DNA from 3 places in the Mesorhizobium sp. B2-6-4 genome. Region 2 is predicted to be linked to each of the others. Evidence: predicted binding sites of a transcription regulator. Region 2 holds the regulator's gene; each other region holds the start of a gene.
What was found. The regulator LexA, encoded in region 2, represses DNA repair genes until DNA is damaged. The targets are predictions, from matches to a motif close to TGTTCNNNNTGTGTTCNG.
Positions count from the first base shown of each region.

Region 1: the regulator LexA is predicted to act here: its motif matches at 2,879-2,896, upstream of parE (DNA topoisomerase IV subunit B).
Region 3: the regulator LexA is predicted to act here: its motif matches at 2,721-2,738, upstream of FJ426_RS04875 (PA0069 family radical SAM protein).

Region 1 covers NZ_VFUE01000010.1:15,817-20,482, forward strand. Annotated here, with positions in the region: gene FJ426_RS15085 (response regulator) at 1-3, opposite strand, end outside; gene FJ426_RS15090 (hypothetical protein) at 28-297, opposite strand; gene FJ426_RS15095 (type II and III secretion system protein family protein) at 302-1,681, opposite strand; gene cpaB (Flp pilus assembly protein CpaB) at 1,804-2,730, opposite strand; gene parE (DNA topoisomerase IV subunit B) at 2,966-4,666, shown strand, end outside.
Region 2 covers NZ_VFUE01000006.1:166,599-171,264, forward strand. Annotated here, with positions in the region: gene FJ426_RS10495 (ComEC/Rec2 family competence protein) at 1-1,013, shown strand, start outside; gene lexA (transcriptional repressor LexA) at 1,007-1,750, opposite strand; gene FJ426_RS10505 (TetR/AcrR family transcriptional regulator C-terminal domain-containing protein) at 2,203-2,880, shown strand; gene kynU (kynureninase) at 2,877-4,124, shown strand; gene kynA (tryptophan 2,3-dioxygenase) at 4,188-4,666, opposite strand, start outside.
Region 3 covers NZ_VFUE01000003.1:50,130-54,795, forward strand. Annotated here, with positions in the region: gene FJ426_RS04865 (F0F1 ATP synthase subunit B) at 1-331, shown strand, start outside; gene FJ426_RS04870 (ribonuclease HII) at 654-1,349, opposite strand; gene FJ426_RS04875 (PA0069 family radical SAM protein) at 1,492-2,646, opposite strand; gene FJ426_RS04880 (glycosyltransferase) at 2,797-3,321, shown strand; gene FJ426_RS31240 (hypothetical protein) at 3,470-3,715, opposite strand; gene moaB (molybdenum cofactor biosynthesis protein B) at 4,038-4,592, opposite strand; gene FJ426_RS04895 (4-(cytidine 5'-diphospho)-2-C-methyl-D-erythritol kinase) at 4,579-4,666, opposite strand, start outside.

The DNA of each region.
Region 1 (4,666 bases), on a different contig from region 2:
CATTACTTGTCAGCCTGTGATCTCGGATCAATTGTCGGCGCTGGCTTGCGATGCCTTGGCGCTGGCCGCCTGCTCGGCGGTGGCGGGTTCCGTGCTGCCGCGCTGGGCAGGCACGAGAAGCCTGGTGTTCTGGACGCCGTATTTCCAGGGATCGACCATCTGCATGACGGTGTTGGCGGCCTGGGCCTCCCCGGCGCCGCTGGTCACGCCTTCGCTGCGCACATAGTCGTCACTCGTGCATCCGGCGGTGAAGCCGGCAAGCAGCAAGGCGACGCTCGAGCTCAAGGCCAGACGCATGGCTTCAGTCCTTCGGCAGGTCGAGGAAATGCCCGACTTTGGTGGCGGGAGCGGCACGCGCGGCGCTGCCGTCAGCCAGCGCCAGCGCGCGATTGGTATCCGACGCCCTCACCTCCTCGGTGTTGTTGAGAAAATAGTCGACATTGCTGGCAGGCTGCGTGCCATCGGTCGGCTCGGCCATTTTCTTCGATGGATCCACCGGCTTGACCAGGTAAGGCGTGACGATGATCACCAGGTCCGTCTCGCGCCGCTGGTAGGATTTCGACGAGAACAGGGCCCCGAGCACAGGCATCTTGCCGAGGCCCGGTATGCGCGAGGTGGTGATGTCGTTCTGCGACTGCAGCAGCCCCGCGATCATGAAGCTCTGGCCGTTCTTCAGGTCGACCGACGTCCTGGCGCGGCGCACGATGAAGCCGGGCACCGAGATGCTGCCGATATTGTAGGAAGCCGACGCGTCGATCGAGGAGACTTCCGGCGCGATATCGAGGCTGACCAGCCCGTCCTTCAGAACGGTGGGCGTGAAATCCAGGCTGACGCCGTACTTCTTGTAGCTGACGGAAATCTTGCCGTTGTCTTCGGAAACCGGGATCGGAAACTCGCCGCCGGCCAGGAAGCTCGCCGTCTCGCCGGACCGGGCGATCAGGTTCGGCTCGGCCAGCCGACGAGCCAGGCCGCGCTCTTCCAGTGCCTTGATGGCGATGTCGATGGAAACGCCGTTCGACAGCAGCTTGCCGATGATCTCGCCGGTCCCCGCCGGCTCAATGGTGCCGGGAGCAATCGTAACGTCGCGTCCGCCCATGCCATAAGCGAAATTGGCACTGTATTTGGCGCCGAGATCCTGCCCCGCCTGGCGGTTGATCTCGACGAAGCGAACATTGAGCTGGACCTGCTGTGAGGACGAGATGTTGACCGAATTGATCACCTCCTCATTGCCGGAGAAGCGGGTAGCGATCTTGTTTGCCTTTTCGGCGGCGACCGCGTCATCCGCCTCGCCCGACAGCACGACGCGGCCATTGGCGGAGCCGACCTTGATCTTGGCGTCCGGCACGCTGGCGCGGATCGTGTCGGCCAACTGGTCGGTATCGAGCGTCACTTCGATGTCGACGGTGCCGACGAGCTGCTTGTTCTCGTCGAACAGGGCAATGCCAGTGGTGCCGAGATTGTTGCCCAGCACATAGAAGGATCTGTCGGTCAGCGGGTTGACGTTGGCGATCTCCGGATCGCCGATGACGATCTGGTAGAAAGCCGCGCTCGTCATGATCGTCTTTGGCTTGCCCTTGGCGACCTTGATCGAGGCGTTCTTGGTCGCCGAGACATAGACGATGTCGTTATCCGCCCTGGCCGGGCCGGCGAAGATGCAGGCCGACGCCATCGTCACCGCCATCGCCACGGCCCGCGCGACGTGCAACCGGCCTGTCATTCGATATTGAAGTTGCCTCAACATTGTTCCCGTCCCGTCCGGTCCCCACCGGTCCTGCTCTGGTCCCACTCAGGAACCTGATATTCCTATTTCTGGTCCCGCGCAGGAACCTGATATTCCTCGGCCGTCGTTCCACGCGTCACGATGACCGTCTTGAATTTCGGCTTCTCAGGCTCCTTTGCCATGGCGTCGAACAGCGAGCCGGCTGCGGCCTGCGCCTTGCCCGCCACCGATCCGCCAAAGGAGGAGATGGTGGTGACACCGTCCTTGCCGTCGCCGCCCTCGCTGGCGGAGCGAAGCGACAGCGACAGCGTGCCGACAGTGCGGGCCAGCGCCACTTTCTGCGCGCCTTCGGTGGTCACCTCGATGGTTATGGAATTGGCCACCTGCGGGGTTGTTTGACGCTCGTCGGCGCCCTGCCCGACGCTCAGCACCTTCGCGTCGGCAACGACGATCTCGGAGGTGATGGTCGAGCCGGCGGCGCCTTGCGCATTCTTGGCCACTTCCTGGATTTCACCGGCATCTCGCGTCAGCACGACATCGACCCGATCGCCCGGCGTGACGAAGCCGCCGACGCCCGCGATCTCGTCGGTGCGGATGGTGACGGCCCGCATGCCGGGTGTCAGCATGTTGGAGAGCGTGGCGCGGCCATTCGGGCCGGACAGCTTTGTAAGCAGCACCGGTTCGTTGACCTCGATCGGCGACAGCACCACGCGGTTGCCGTCCCCGAGCAGTCCATCGATGGTGGCGAAGGCGCCCTGCGGCAGCGAATCCTGCGGCCACGGAATTTCGCTGAGTTTCGCGCGGTCGAGATCCATGCCGTACCGCAACGGTGCATTCGCCACCACGATGGTCTTGAATTCGACCGTCGGCGCGGCGGGCGCCGCGATCGACGCGGTTTTCTCCTCGGCGTCGGCCCTGGCCTGGCGCTTGACCCAGAAATCCGCGGCAAAGATCGAGATCGCGCCGAAAACGGCGGCGATGCCGATCATCGTTATGGCCTTGCCCCTCACGCCCAAACCCCTGATGCCCGTAGTTTCTTGTTATGTTGGCTCACGCTAGGCGGCATTGTTAAAGAATCAGGAATCTTCTCGCCGGCTATCCGCCTGATTTCCGCCGGCTTGGTTATCGAATGGTTTTAGGATAAGAGGGGGTTAATCCCCGAACGTAACAGGAACCTCCGTCGCTTGGCGCTGAAAAGCGTGGCAGTATCGGCGGGTGATTCGCAGCTTGGGCTCTATGGCAGGCATGGACGACAACAACGATCTTTTCGGCAATCTGGAGAAGCAGCCGCAACCGGTTCGCACACCGGCGCGTCCGGCCGATCCGCTGGTGCAGGCGGCAGCCAAGCGTCCGGCGGCGGCGTCTCGTGACGGCTCAGAGGGCTACAGCGCCGCCGATATCGAGGTACTCGAAGGCCTGGAGCCGGTGCGGCGCCGTCCGGGCATGTATATTGGCGGCACCGACGACAAGGCCATGCACCATCTGTTCGCCGAGGTCATCGACAACTCGATGGACGAGGCGGTTGCCGGCCATGCCACATTCATCGATGTCGAGCTTTCGGCTGACGGCTTTCTCACCGTCACCGACAATGGCCGCGGCATTCCCGTCGATCCGCATCCGAAGTTCAAGAAGCCGGCGCTCGAAGTGATCATGACGACGCTGCATTCGGGCGGTAAGTTCGATAGCAAGGTCTATGAAACCTCGGGCGGCCTGCACGGCGTCGGCGTCTCCGTGGTCAATGCGCTGTCGGATCATCTCGAAGTCGAAGTCGCGCGCGGACGGCAACTTTACCGGCAGTGCTTCTCGCGCGGCATTCCGGTCAGCGGCCTCGAGCATCTTGGCGAAGTTCACAACCGGCGCGGCACCAGGACCCGTTTCCACCCCGACGAGCAGATCTTCGGCAAGGGCGCCGCGTTCGAACCGGCGCGGCTCTACCGCATGACGCGCTCGAAGGCCTATCTGTTCGGCGGCGTCGAAATCCGCTGGACCTGCGATCCCTCCCTGATCAAGGAAAAGGACACCACTCCGGCCAAGGCCGAATTCCATTTTCCCGGCGGCCTCAAGGACTATCTGAAAGCGTCGCTTGGCGACGAATTCCAGGTGACGCGCGAAATCTTCGCCGGCAAGAGCGACAGGCAAGGCGGCCATGGCTCGCTGGAATGGGCAGTGACCTGGTTCGGCGGCGACGGCTTCATCAACTCCTACTGCAACACCATCCCGACCGGCGAAGGTGGCACCCACGAGGCCGGCTTCCGCAACGTCTTGACGCGCGGCCTGCGCGCCTATGCCGACCTCGTCGGCAACAAGCGCGCCTCGATCGTCACGTCGGAGGATGTCATGATCTCGGCGGCGGGCATGCTGTCGGTGTTCATCCGCGAGCCTGAATTCGTCGGCCAGACCAAGGACAGGCTGGCGACGATCGAGGCGATCCGCATAGTCGAGACGGCGATTCGCGACCCTTTCGACCATTGGCTGGCCGACAATCCGCAGGAAGCATCGAAGCTGCTCGATTGGGTGATCGCGCGCGCCGACGAGCGGGTACGACGCCGCCAGGAAAAGGAAGTGTCGCGCAAGAGCGCGGTGCGCAAGCTGCGCCTGCCGGGCAAACTTGCCGATTGCACGCAGAATGCGGCCGCCGGCGCCGAACTCTTCATCGTCGAAGGCGATTCGGCCGGCGGCTCGGCCAAGCAGGCTCGTGACCGCGCCAGCCAGGCGGTGCTGCCGCTGCGCGGCAAGATTCTCAACGTCGCCAGCGCCGGCAACGACAAGCTGGCCGCCAACCAGCAGATTTCCGATCTGATCCAGGCGCTTGGTTGCGGCACGCGGTCGAAATACCGCGACGAGGATCTTCGCTACGACCGCGTCATCATCATGACCGACGCCGACGTCGACGGCGCTCACATCGCCTCGCTGCTGATCACCTTCTTCTACCAGGAGATGCCGAAC
Region 2 (4,666 bases):
GCCTGCTGACGCGAAAATTGCTGCTGGCGACAGGTGGGCTGGCGATGACCTCGATTATCGCGGGAAGCGCCACGGCGCTTTTCGCCATCTGGCATTTCCAGCGCGTGTCGCCGCTCAGCCTGTTCGCCAATCTTGCCGTCATGCCGATCGTTTCTGTCGTGATGTTCCTTGCGGTTGCCAGCGCGCTGCTGATGCCGTTCGGGTTCGATGGACCATCCCTTTATCTGATGGGCAAGGGACTGACCGCGATGATCGCCATATCAGGATGGATCTCGCAACGCTCGCCGGTCGACGCGGTCGGGTTGATTTCGCAGCAATCCGTCCTTCTGGTGGCGATCGCCCTGGTCATCGCGACGATGGCCACGACATGGCTGCGGCTGGCGGCACTTCCCTTCGCGCTCGCCGGCCTGTTGACCGTCTCGGACACGCGCACGCCGGACGTGCTGATTTCGGAGGATGCCCGCCTGGTGGCGTTGCCGATCGGCGGCGGCGAGCTCGCGATCAACCGGGCGCGCCCGAACGAATTCACCGTCGATAATTGGAAACGCGCGCTGAAGTCCGAAACCATCGTTGCGCCGGAACTGTTCGACAGCGGAGACCGACAGTTCGACATCTTCGATCCCGCGCAACTTCCGGCGGGAGCGCCTTTCTATTGCTTCACGGGCCTGTGCATGGCCCGGCATACCTCGGGGGCGATCATCGCGCAGGTGGAGGATCGCAAGGACGCCTGGAGGGCCTGCTCCTATGCGGATCTGATCGTCATCAACGACCCCGCGGGCTACGATCCCTGCCACAATCCGCTGGTTCTCGTCATCACCAAGCGGCAGCTCGCTCGTAAGGGAAGTGCCGCCGTCTTCTTCGACCAGCAATCGGCGACGGCACCGGCACGGGTCAGTTTTGCCGTCGACAGGCCATATCGGCCTTGGCACGAACAGCGGAAATTCTCACGCGAGGCAAGGGGACTGCCGCCTTACCGTAAACCCGAAAAGCCCACCGCCGACCCCGCTCAGTAGCGCCTGATCAGGCCGACCAGCTTGCCTTGCACCTTGACCCTGTCCGGTCCGAAAATACGTGTTTCATAGGCCGGATTGGCAGCCTCGAGCGCAATCGAAGCACCCTTTCGGCGGAAGCGCTTCAGCGTTGCTTCCTCCTCGTCCACCAGGGCCACGATGATCTCGCCGGGACTTGCGGTGTCGGCATTGCGGATGATGACCGTGTCGCCGTCGAAAATGCCGGCCTCGATCATCGAATCGCCCTTGACCTCCAGCGCATAGTGTTCGCCGCCCATGATCATGTCAGGCGGCACTGAAATGGAATGCGTCTGATGCTGGATGGCGTCGATCGGCACACCCGCTGCGATGCGACCCATGACCGGGATCGACACCGCTGAAACCGCATCGTCGTCATTGCCGGCAGCGGGCAGACGCGAAGACGTCGCCGGTTTGATCTGCCGGCTAGGGCTGCTGCCCTGTCCGAGGCTGCCCTGGATGACGCTCGGGGAGAACTTCTTTGCCGCGTTAAGACCCGGCGCGATCGAGTCCGGCAGGCGCAGCACCTCCAGCGCGCGCGCCCGGTTGGGCAGGCGGCGAATGAAGCCGCGCTCCTCCAACGCCGTGATCAGCCGATGAATTCCCGACTTGGAGGCGAGGTCCAGCGCTTCCTTCATCTCGTCGAAGGACGGCGGAATGCCGCTTTCCTTCAGCCGTTCATGGATGAACATCAAGAGTTCATGTTGCTTGCGCGTGAGCATGGCGGCCCCCAAAGGCATTGCACGAAGGGTCTGGAACCAGAATCAGAAAACAAACCCAGAACAAACACTATCTGTTCCAGTTGTGTTCCGCAACCATTTAAAGTTTAATGAATTTGTTAAGGCGACGGAAACGAAATGCCCTCCCGCAGCCAGCATCCTGCCAGCGCGGTCCGTCGTCAATGCGCTCCCGGGCCCTTTGAAACTATTTTGGTTAATGGCCTGTGGCCCGACCGGTCTCCACTCTTGGCACAAGCCTGCAAGCTGGGTGACCGGCAGGTGCGGGGTGCGTTTGGGCGGATTAGAAACCCCTGCGGCTCGTGAACGAAACGAAACCAAAATGCCAACTTCCGCCGGAAAACGGCCAGACACCACCACTGGTCGCGACGGGCTACGTTCGTTCGTTCGCTTGACGAAACCGTATAATAGTGTACGGTTTTCGAAGAGGAACACCAATGACCACGCCGAAGCAGGCCGCGCGACGCGAACGGATAGAGGAGGCCGCCTATGCGGTGCTCCGGGAAACCGGCTACAAGAGCGCCTCCCTGCTTGCTATCGCCAAGCGGGCATCGGCCTCGAACGAAACCCTCTACAACTGGTACGGCAACAAGCAGACCCTGTTTCGATCCTTGATCGAAGCCAATGCGGGAGAGGCAAGGAAGCTGCTGGAGGACGCCCTTCACCAGGCGCGCGATCCGCTCAAAACCCTGAACTTGCTCGGGCCAGTCCTGCTGACCCTCGTGACGGGCGACAAGGCGGTGGCGCTCAATCGCGCCGCGGCCGGCGACGTCAACGATACAGGCACGCTTGGCCAATCGATCGCGCAATTCGGCCGCAATACCATAATGCCGCTTGTTGGCGACCTGCTTCGAACCGCAAGTCGGGCCGGCCTGATCGCCTGTGACGATCCTGCCGAAGCCGCCGACATCTACATCAGTCTTTTGATCGGCGATCTCCAGGTTCGCCGGATCGTTGGGGTGCTCGAGGAACTGCCTCGGGCGGAAATCGAGCAAAGATCGCACCGGGCGTTCACCCTGTTCTTGCGCCTCTATGCGGCCAGCCCTTGCCCGGGCGGCAAAACAGCCGGCCCGTTTCCAGGGCGCTCTTCTCACCGAGGAACATCGCGACCATGAGCAAAATTCCCGATCTCGCAGCGATCAAGGCAATGGACACCGCGGATCCGCTGCGTGCCATGCGTGACCGCTTCACCTTGCCCCAGGGGGTGATCTATCTCGACGGCAATTCGCTGGGCGCCGCTTCGCCCGCCGTGTTCGGCGAGCTGCAGAAGGCCGCCACGCAGGAGTGGGCGCAGGATCTCATCCGCGCCTGGAACACCGCCGGCTGGTTCGACATGCCGGTCGAACTCGGCGACCAACTCGGGCGCCTGATCGGGGCCGCCGCCGGCCAGACGGTGGTCTGCGATACCACCTCGATCAACATCTACAAGGTGCTGCATGCGGCACTCGGGATGCGGCCGGACAGGTCAGTCATCGTCGCCGAGGGGGACAGCTTTCCGACCGATCTCTATATGGCCGAAGGCGTTGCCTCGACGCGGCCGGGCACGGTGCTGCGGCTCGAGGGTGTCGATGCGCCGACCATAGAAGAACTGATCGACGAGCGGGTCGCGGTCATCCTGGTCAACCACGTCAACTACAAATCCGGGCAGTTGCGCGACATGGCCGCGCTGACGCGGACGGCACATGATGCCGGCGCGCTGATCGTCTGGGATCTCTGCCATACCGCCGGCGCCTTGCCGGTCGAACTCGACCGTTCGAACGCCGATTTCGCCGTCGGCTGCACCTACAAATATCTCAATGGAGGCCCAGGTGCCCCGGCCTTCATCTACGCGGCCGAGCGCCACCATGGCGATGTCCGCCAGCCGCTCAGCGGCTGGTGGGGCCATGCGCGGCCTTTCGCCTTCGAACAGGGTTTTGCTGCCGGCACAGGCATCCGCCGGTTTCTCTGCGGCACGCAGCCTGTGCTGTCGATGCGCGCGCTCAAAGGGGCGCTCGATGTCTGGAACGACGTCGACATGGCAGAGGTGCGCAGGAAGAGCATGGCGTTGACCGATCTGTTCATCCAACTGGTCGAGGCAAAATGCGGCGCCTACGGCCTCGAACTCGAAAGCCCGCGCGATGGCAATGAGCGCGGCAGCCAGGTTTCGTTCCTCCACCCGCATGGCTATCAGGTGATGCGGGCCTTGATCGAGCGCGGCGTGATCGGCGATTTCCGCGCGCCATCCACGATTCGCTTCGGCTTTACGCCGCTTTATGTCGGCTATGTCGATGTCTGGCAGGCTGTCGAGGTGCTGGAAGACATTTTGCGCACGGACGCGTGGCAGGAGGCGCGTTTCGCCGTCAAGGCGGCGGTGACTTAAGAGCCTGTCGCTCAGAAAAGCGCAGCGGGTTCGGGATAACGATATGCAGTCGGCAAAGCTACGTCAGAGCCGGGTGCGGACCTTCCACAGCTCCGGGAACAACTCCACCTCCAGCATCTTCTTCAGGTAGGACGCGCCCGATGTGCCGCCGGTGCCGCGCTTCATACCGATGATGCGCTCGACCGTGGTGACGTGGTTGAAGCGCCAACGGCGGAAATAATCCTCGAAATCGACCAGCTTCTCGGCGAGTTCGTAGAACATCCAGTAGCGCTGCGGGTCGCGGTAGATGATCTGCCAGGCGACAAGGACCTCTTCGTTCTCGGTCCGCGTTTCGCGCCAGTCCGTACGCCTTGCGTCGGCACCGATGTCGAAGCCGTTACGGGCGAGCAGCAGCAGCGCCTCGTCGTAGAGCGACGGTTGCGCCAGGATCGCCTCCAGTTTCTCGCTGAGGTCCGGCCGGTGCTTGTGCGGTCCGAGCATTGCGAGATTGCGGTTGCCGGCCATGAACTCGATGGCACGGTACTGCCACGACTGGAAGCCCG
Region 3 (4,666 bases), on a different contig from region 2:
GGAGGCCCAGCAGTTGCTTGGCCAATACCAGCGCAAGCGCAAGGAAGCCGAGCAGGAGGCCGCGGACATCGTCGCCGCGGCCAAGCGCGAAGCCGAACTGCTCGCCGCCGAGGCGCACAAGAAGACCGAGGACTACGTCGCGCGGCGCACCGCTCTTGCCGAACAGAAGATCGGCCAGGCCGAGCGCGAGGCGATCGGCGAAGTGCGCGCCAGCGCCGTCGACATCGCCGTCGAAGCCGCTCGCACGCTGCTCGCCGGCAAGATCGACGCCAAGGCGGGAGCCGACCTGTTCAAGACCTCGCTCGCCGATGTGAAGGCGAAGCTGAACTGAGTTGAAAACAACAGAAATGAAAAAAGCCGCCTGGGAAACCCGGCGGCTTTTTTGTTGTGGCGCGGAGGTCAACGCTGCCGATCTCCCCTCTCGTGGGGGAGATGCCCGGCAGGGCAGAGGGGGGCGCGAAGGAACGCCAGCGCTCGATTCAAAATCAGCTGAATTGGGTGCCGATAGTGCAGGGAACCTGGGCAAGACTAACTGATAGGCTGGAGGGACAGCGCCCCCCTCTGTCCTGCCGGACGTCTCCCCCACGAGGGGGGAGATTGGCTGTCACCGCCGCTTTCGCCAATCCTACCAACGCAAGATAGATCGAGCCGCCCTAATCCAGCCCGGCGAAGCTCTCTTCTTCCACCACCTCGGCACCTTCAAGCCTGAATGGCGCGAACGACACGCGGTGCAGCCGCGCCACCGGCCCGTGCGTCTCGATCGCGGTGCGATGGCGGACCGTGGCATAGCCCATATGCACTTCGAAGCCATAGTGCTGGTGATGGCTGCCGCAGCCGCACATCATGCGGTCGCGCATCACCTTGGCGACGATCGAGGCGGCGGCGATGGATTGCGAGCGCTGGTCGCCCTTGATCAGCGCGCGCCCCGTGCAAGGCAGGCCCGGCGGCACGTCGCGCCCATCGGCAAGCGCGAGCTTCGGCTGCACCGGCAGGCCGGCGACCGCACGGCGCATCGCCTCCAGGCTCGCCTTGAGGATGTTACTGCCGTCAATGCCCTCGGCGCTGACCGAGGCCATCGACACGCCGAGCGCGGAGCCGATGATGCGCACGAACAGCGCCTCGCGTTGCAAATGGCTGAGCCGTTTGGAATCGTCGAGGCCGTCGGGGATGTTGGCAGGGTCGAGCACGACCGCAGCCGCCACCACCGGTCCGGCCAGCGGGCCGCGTCCGGCCTCGTCCATCCCCGCGACCGGCCACAGGCCTTCGGCCATCGCCTTCGTCTCGAAGGAGAAATCGGGTTTCTCGACGATTTCGAAGAGAGGCGGAGAATCAGAACGCGCGCGAGCCATGTTGCGGCGAGGTTCGCATCGGCTCTGATTCTCCGCAAGTCCCTCCGGGTCGGGTGGGGCGCCGGACCGGGAGGGCACCGTCTGCAGGCCGGGGCAGGCCGGACGGGATTTTTTCGCCACGGCGGCAAACAGCCGCGGTCGTTCAAAGCAGCATCAACTGCTCCTGGTCCTTGCCGGCGGCGACGAACTGGTCGGTCCGCAGCGTGCGCCGCTCGGCATTGAGACCGAGCCGCTTGGCGGTGATTTCGAAGCGCCGGCCGATCTGCCAGGCGTAAGGACCCGCGCCCTTCATGCGCTTGCCCCATTCCGAATCGTAATCCTTGCCCTCGCGCATCGAGCGGATCAGCGACATCACATGGCGATAGCGGTCGGGATAGTGGCGCAGCAGCCAGTCCTTGAAGATCGGGCTGACCTCGAGCGGCAGGCGCAGCACGACATAGCCCGCCTCGCGTGCGCCGGCATGGTGCGCCGAATCGAGGATGCGTTCCATCTCCTGATCGGTCAGCCCGGGGATGATCGGCGCGACCATGACCGAAGCAGGGATGCCGGCATCCGCAAGCTGCCTGATCGCCTCCAGCCGCTTGGCCGGCGTCGAGGCCCGTGGCTCCATGGTGCGCGCCAGCATGCGGTCGAGCGTGGTCACCGACAACGCCACCTTGGCGAGGCCCCGTTCAGCCATGCGTGACAAGATGTCGATATCGCGCGTCACCAGGGCGGATTTGGTGACGATGCCGACCGGGTGGCCGCGCGCCTCCAGCACTTCGAGGATCTCGCGCATGATCCGGTACTGCTTCTCGATCGGCTGGTAGGGATCGGTATTGGTGCCGATGGCGATGGTTCGCGGCTGGTAACCGTCCTTCGACAGTTCCTTGTCGAGCAGGCGCGCCGCGTCGGGCTTGGCGAACAGTTTGGATTCGAAATCCAGCCCCGGCGACAGGCCCATGAAACTGTGCGTCGGCCGCGCAAAGCAATAGACGCAGCCATGCTCGCAGCCGCGATAGGGATTGATCGAGCGGTCGAAGGAGATGTCGGGCGATTCATTGCGGGTGATTATGGTACGCGGCTTCTCGACCTGCACCTCGGTCTTGAAGGGAGGCAGTTCCTCCAGCGAGTTCCAGCCATCGTCGAAGACATGCCGGCTGACCGGCTCGAACCGGCCGGACGGGTTGATGCCTGCCGACCGGCCGCGGTTGCGGTCCGGACGCACGCGCATGCCGCTCTGCTCGATCATAGCATTGGCTATTTCGGCTCGTCCTGCTCCGAAGGCGGCAATGTCGGCGCGCATGATCGGTTCCATCTTCGCCCGCTCCCAGGGACTGTCCATGTTGTTTCGAATCGCTCTGCTCATGAATTTAATCCTATTTGCCGAACGAGAACAAAGCAAGAACTTTCTATGGTGCGCCGCAAAAACTGGCGCTGCGTTCCGCTTTCCGCTATTCGGCAAATGATGCTCACCGTTCTCATAGAGACCCACAATGACGAGGAGGGCCTCGCTCGCACCCTGGCGACGCTGATCGGCGGCGCGGTCGAGGGCGTGGTGCGCGAGGTCATCGTCTGCGACACCGGTTCCACCGACCAGACTCATCGCGTCGCCGAGCATGCCGGGTGCCAATATGCGACCGACGGCGTCGCGGCGGCCATCCGGCACGCGAAAGGCGATTGGCTGTTGCTGCTGGAACCGGGCGCGCGGCTGGTCGACGGATGGATCGACGAGGTCGTTGCGCATACAGCGAGGCAAACCATGGCGGCGCGGTTTTCACGCACACGCGCCGGCCGCGCGCCATTCCTGGCCCGGATCTTCTCGGCAAACCGTGCCTTGGCCGACGGGCTGCTGATCAGCAAGCGCCAGGCCGCGTCCTTGTCGAAAAAAGCCGGCAGCGCCGAGGCCCTCGCACGCGGCCTGGCGACCAAGCGGCTGGATGCCGAAATCTGGGCCGCTCCGGCAAAACAAGAGCACCGCCCGTCCAAATGATTTTGCAGCTGCTCTGTCTACGTGCGTTGCACATGTGACGCGCAGCTAGTTTCCGATCACGCGGGTGGCGGCGCGCTGGCCGCGGCTGATGATGGAAGTGGTTTCGGTGTCTCGCGGTCCTCGCGCCGGCGCTTCCACGGCGAGCCGGTCATTCGCTAAAACGCATCTCGACAGGCATCCAGCGAAGACGACGTCTGGCTTGACGCTGTGCCTTGCTTTCCGCGTCGTAGTCGACCGGGATCGGTTCCTGACTGAACGACCTTTGATCGTCCAGGGCGTTGATGATGACGATTGCCCTGGCATCGTCCTCTCCGGCGATTGCGGCGGTATAGACACCGCATTCACCGCAGATCAGGTAGTCGGCCGTCCCCAATCCAAAACGGTATTTCTTCAATCGCTGGATGTCCTTGACTGAGATGACCAGCCTGCCGTCCGGATCGGCGACGGCGCGCGAGCCATGCTTGGTACAGAACGAGCACTGGCAGGCGCGAACCTCGATTGTCGATGGATCGAGCTCGGTTGAAAATCGAAGGCGTATGTTGCCGCAATGGCACCCGCCATTATGCACTGTCATCGCGTCCGCCCGTCTTCAACGGCGATGGCCGCCGCCGCGAGACGATACGTCCTGCCGCATCCGGTTTGGAATGGTCTTTCGAAGGCGAAGGCGGTGTTCTGCCTGGCAAACGCGGCGTGAAACCAGCGCCTTGCCTCGGCCTTCACGGAGCCGACATGCCGCGCCGCAGGTGCTCGTCCAGGCGCGGCATGATCTCGACGAAGTTGCAGGGCATGTGCCGGTAGTCGAGTTGCGCCTTCAAGATGCCGTCCCAGGCATCCTTGCAGGCGCCGGGCGAGCCCGGCAGCACGAAGACGAAGGTGGCGTTGACGACGCCGCCGGTCGCCCGGCTCTGGATCGTGGAGGTGCCGATCTTGTCGTAGGAAATGCGGTGGAACACCTCGGAAAAACCATCCATGCGCTTTTCGAAGATCGGCTCCAGCGCGTCCGGCGTCACGTCGCGCCCGGTGAAGCCGGTGCCGCCGGTGGTGATGACGACGTCGATGTCCTTGTCACGCGACCACGCCAGAACCTTGTCGCGGATCTTGTCGCGGTCGTCGGTGACAATGTCGCGGGCGGCGAGGATGTGGCCGGCATCCGCGATGCGGTCGGCCAGCGTCTGGCCGGACCTGTCGTCGGCAAGGCTGCGCGTGTCGGAAACGGTCAGCACCGCGATGCGCACGGGGATGAAGGAACGGTTCTCGTCAGTCCTGGCCATGGGCATCTGCCTCCGCCGTCATGCTGCGCGTCGCGGCGACGAACCAGTCGGGTTGCCGGGCGCGGATGTCCGCG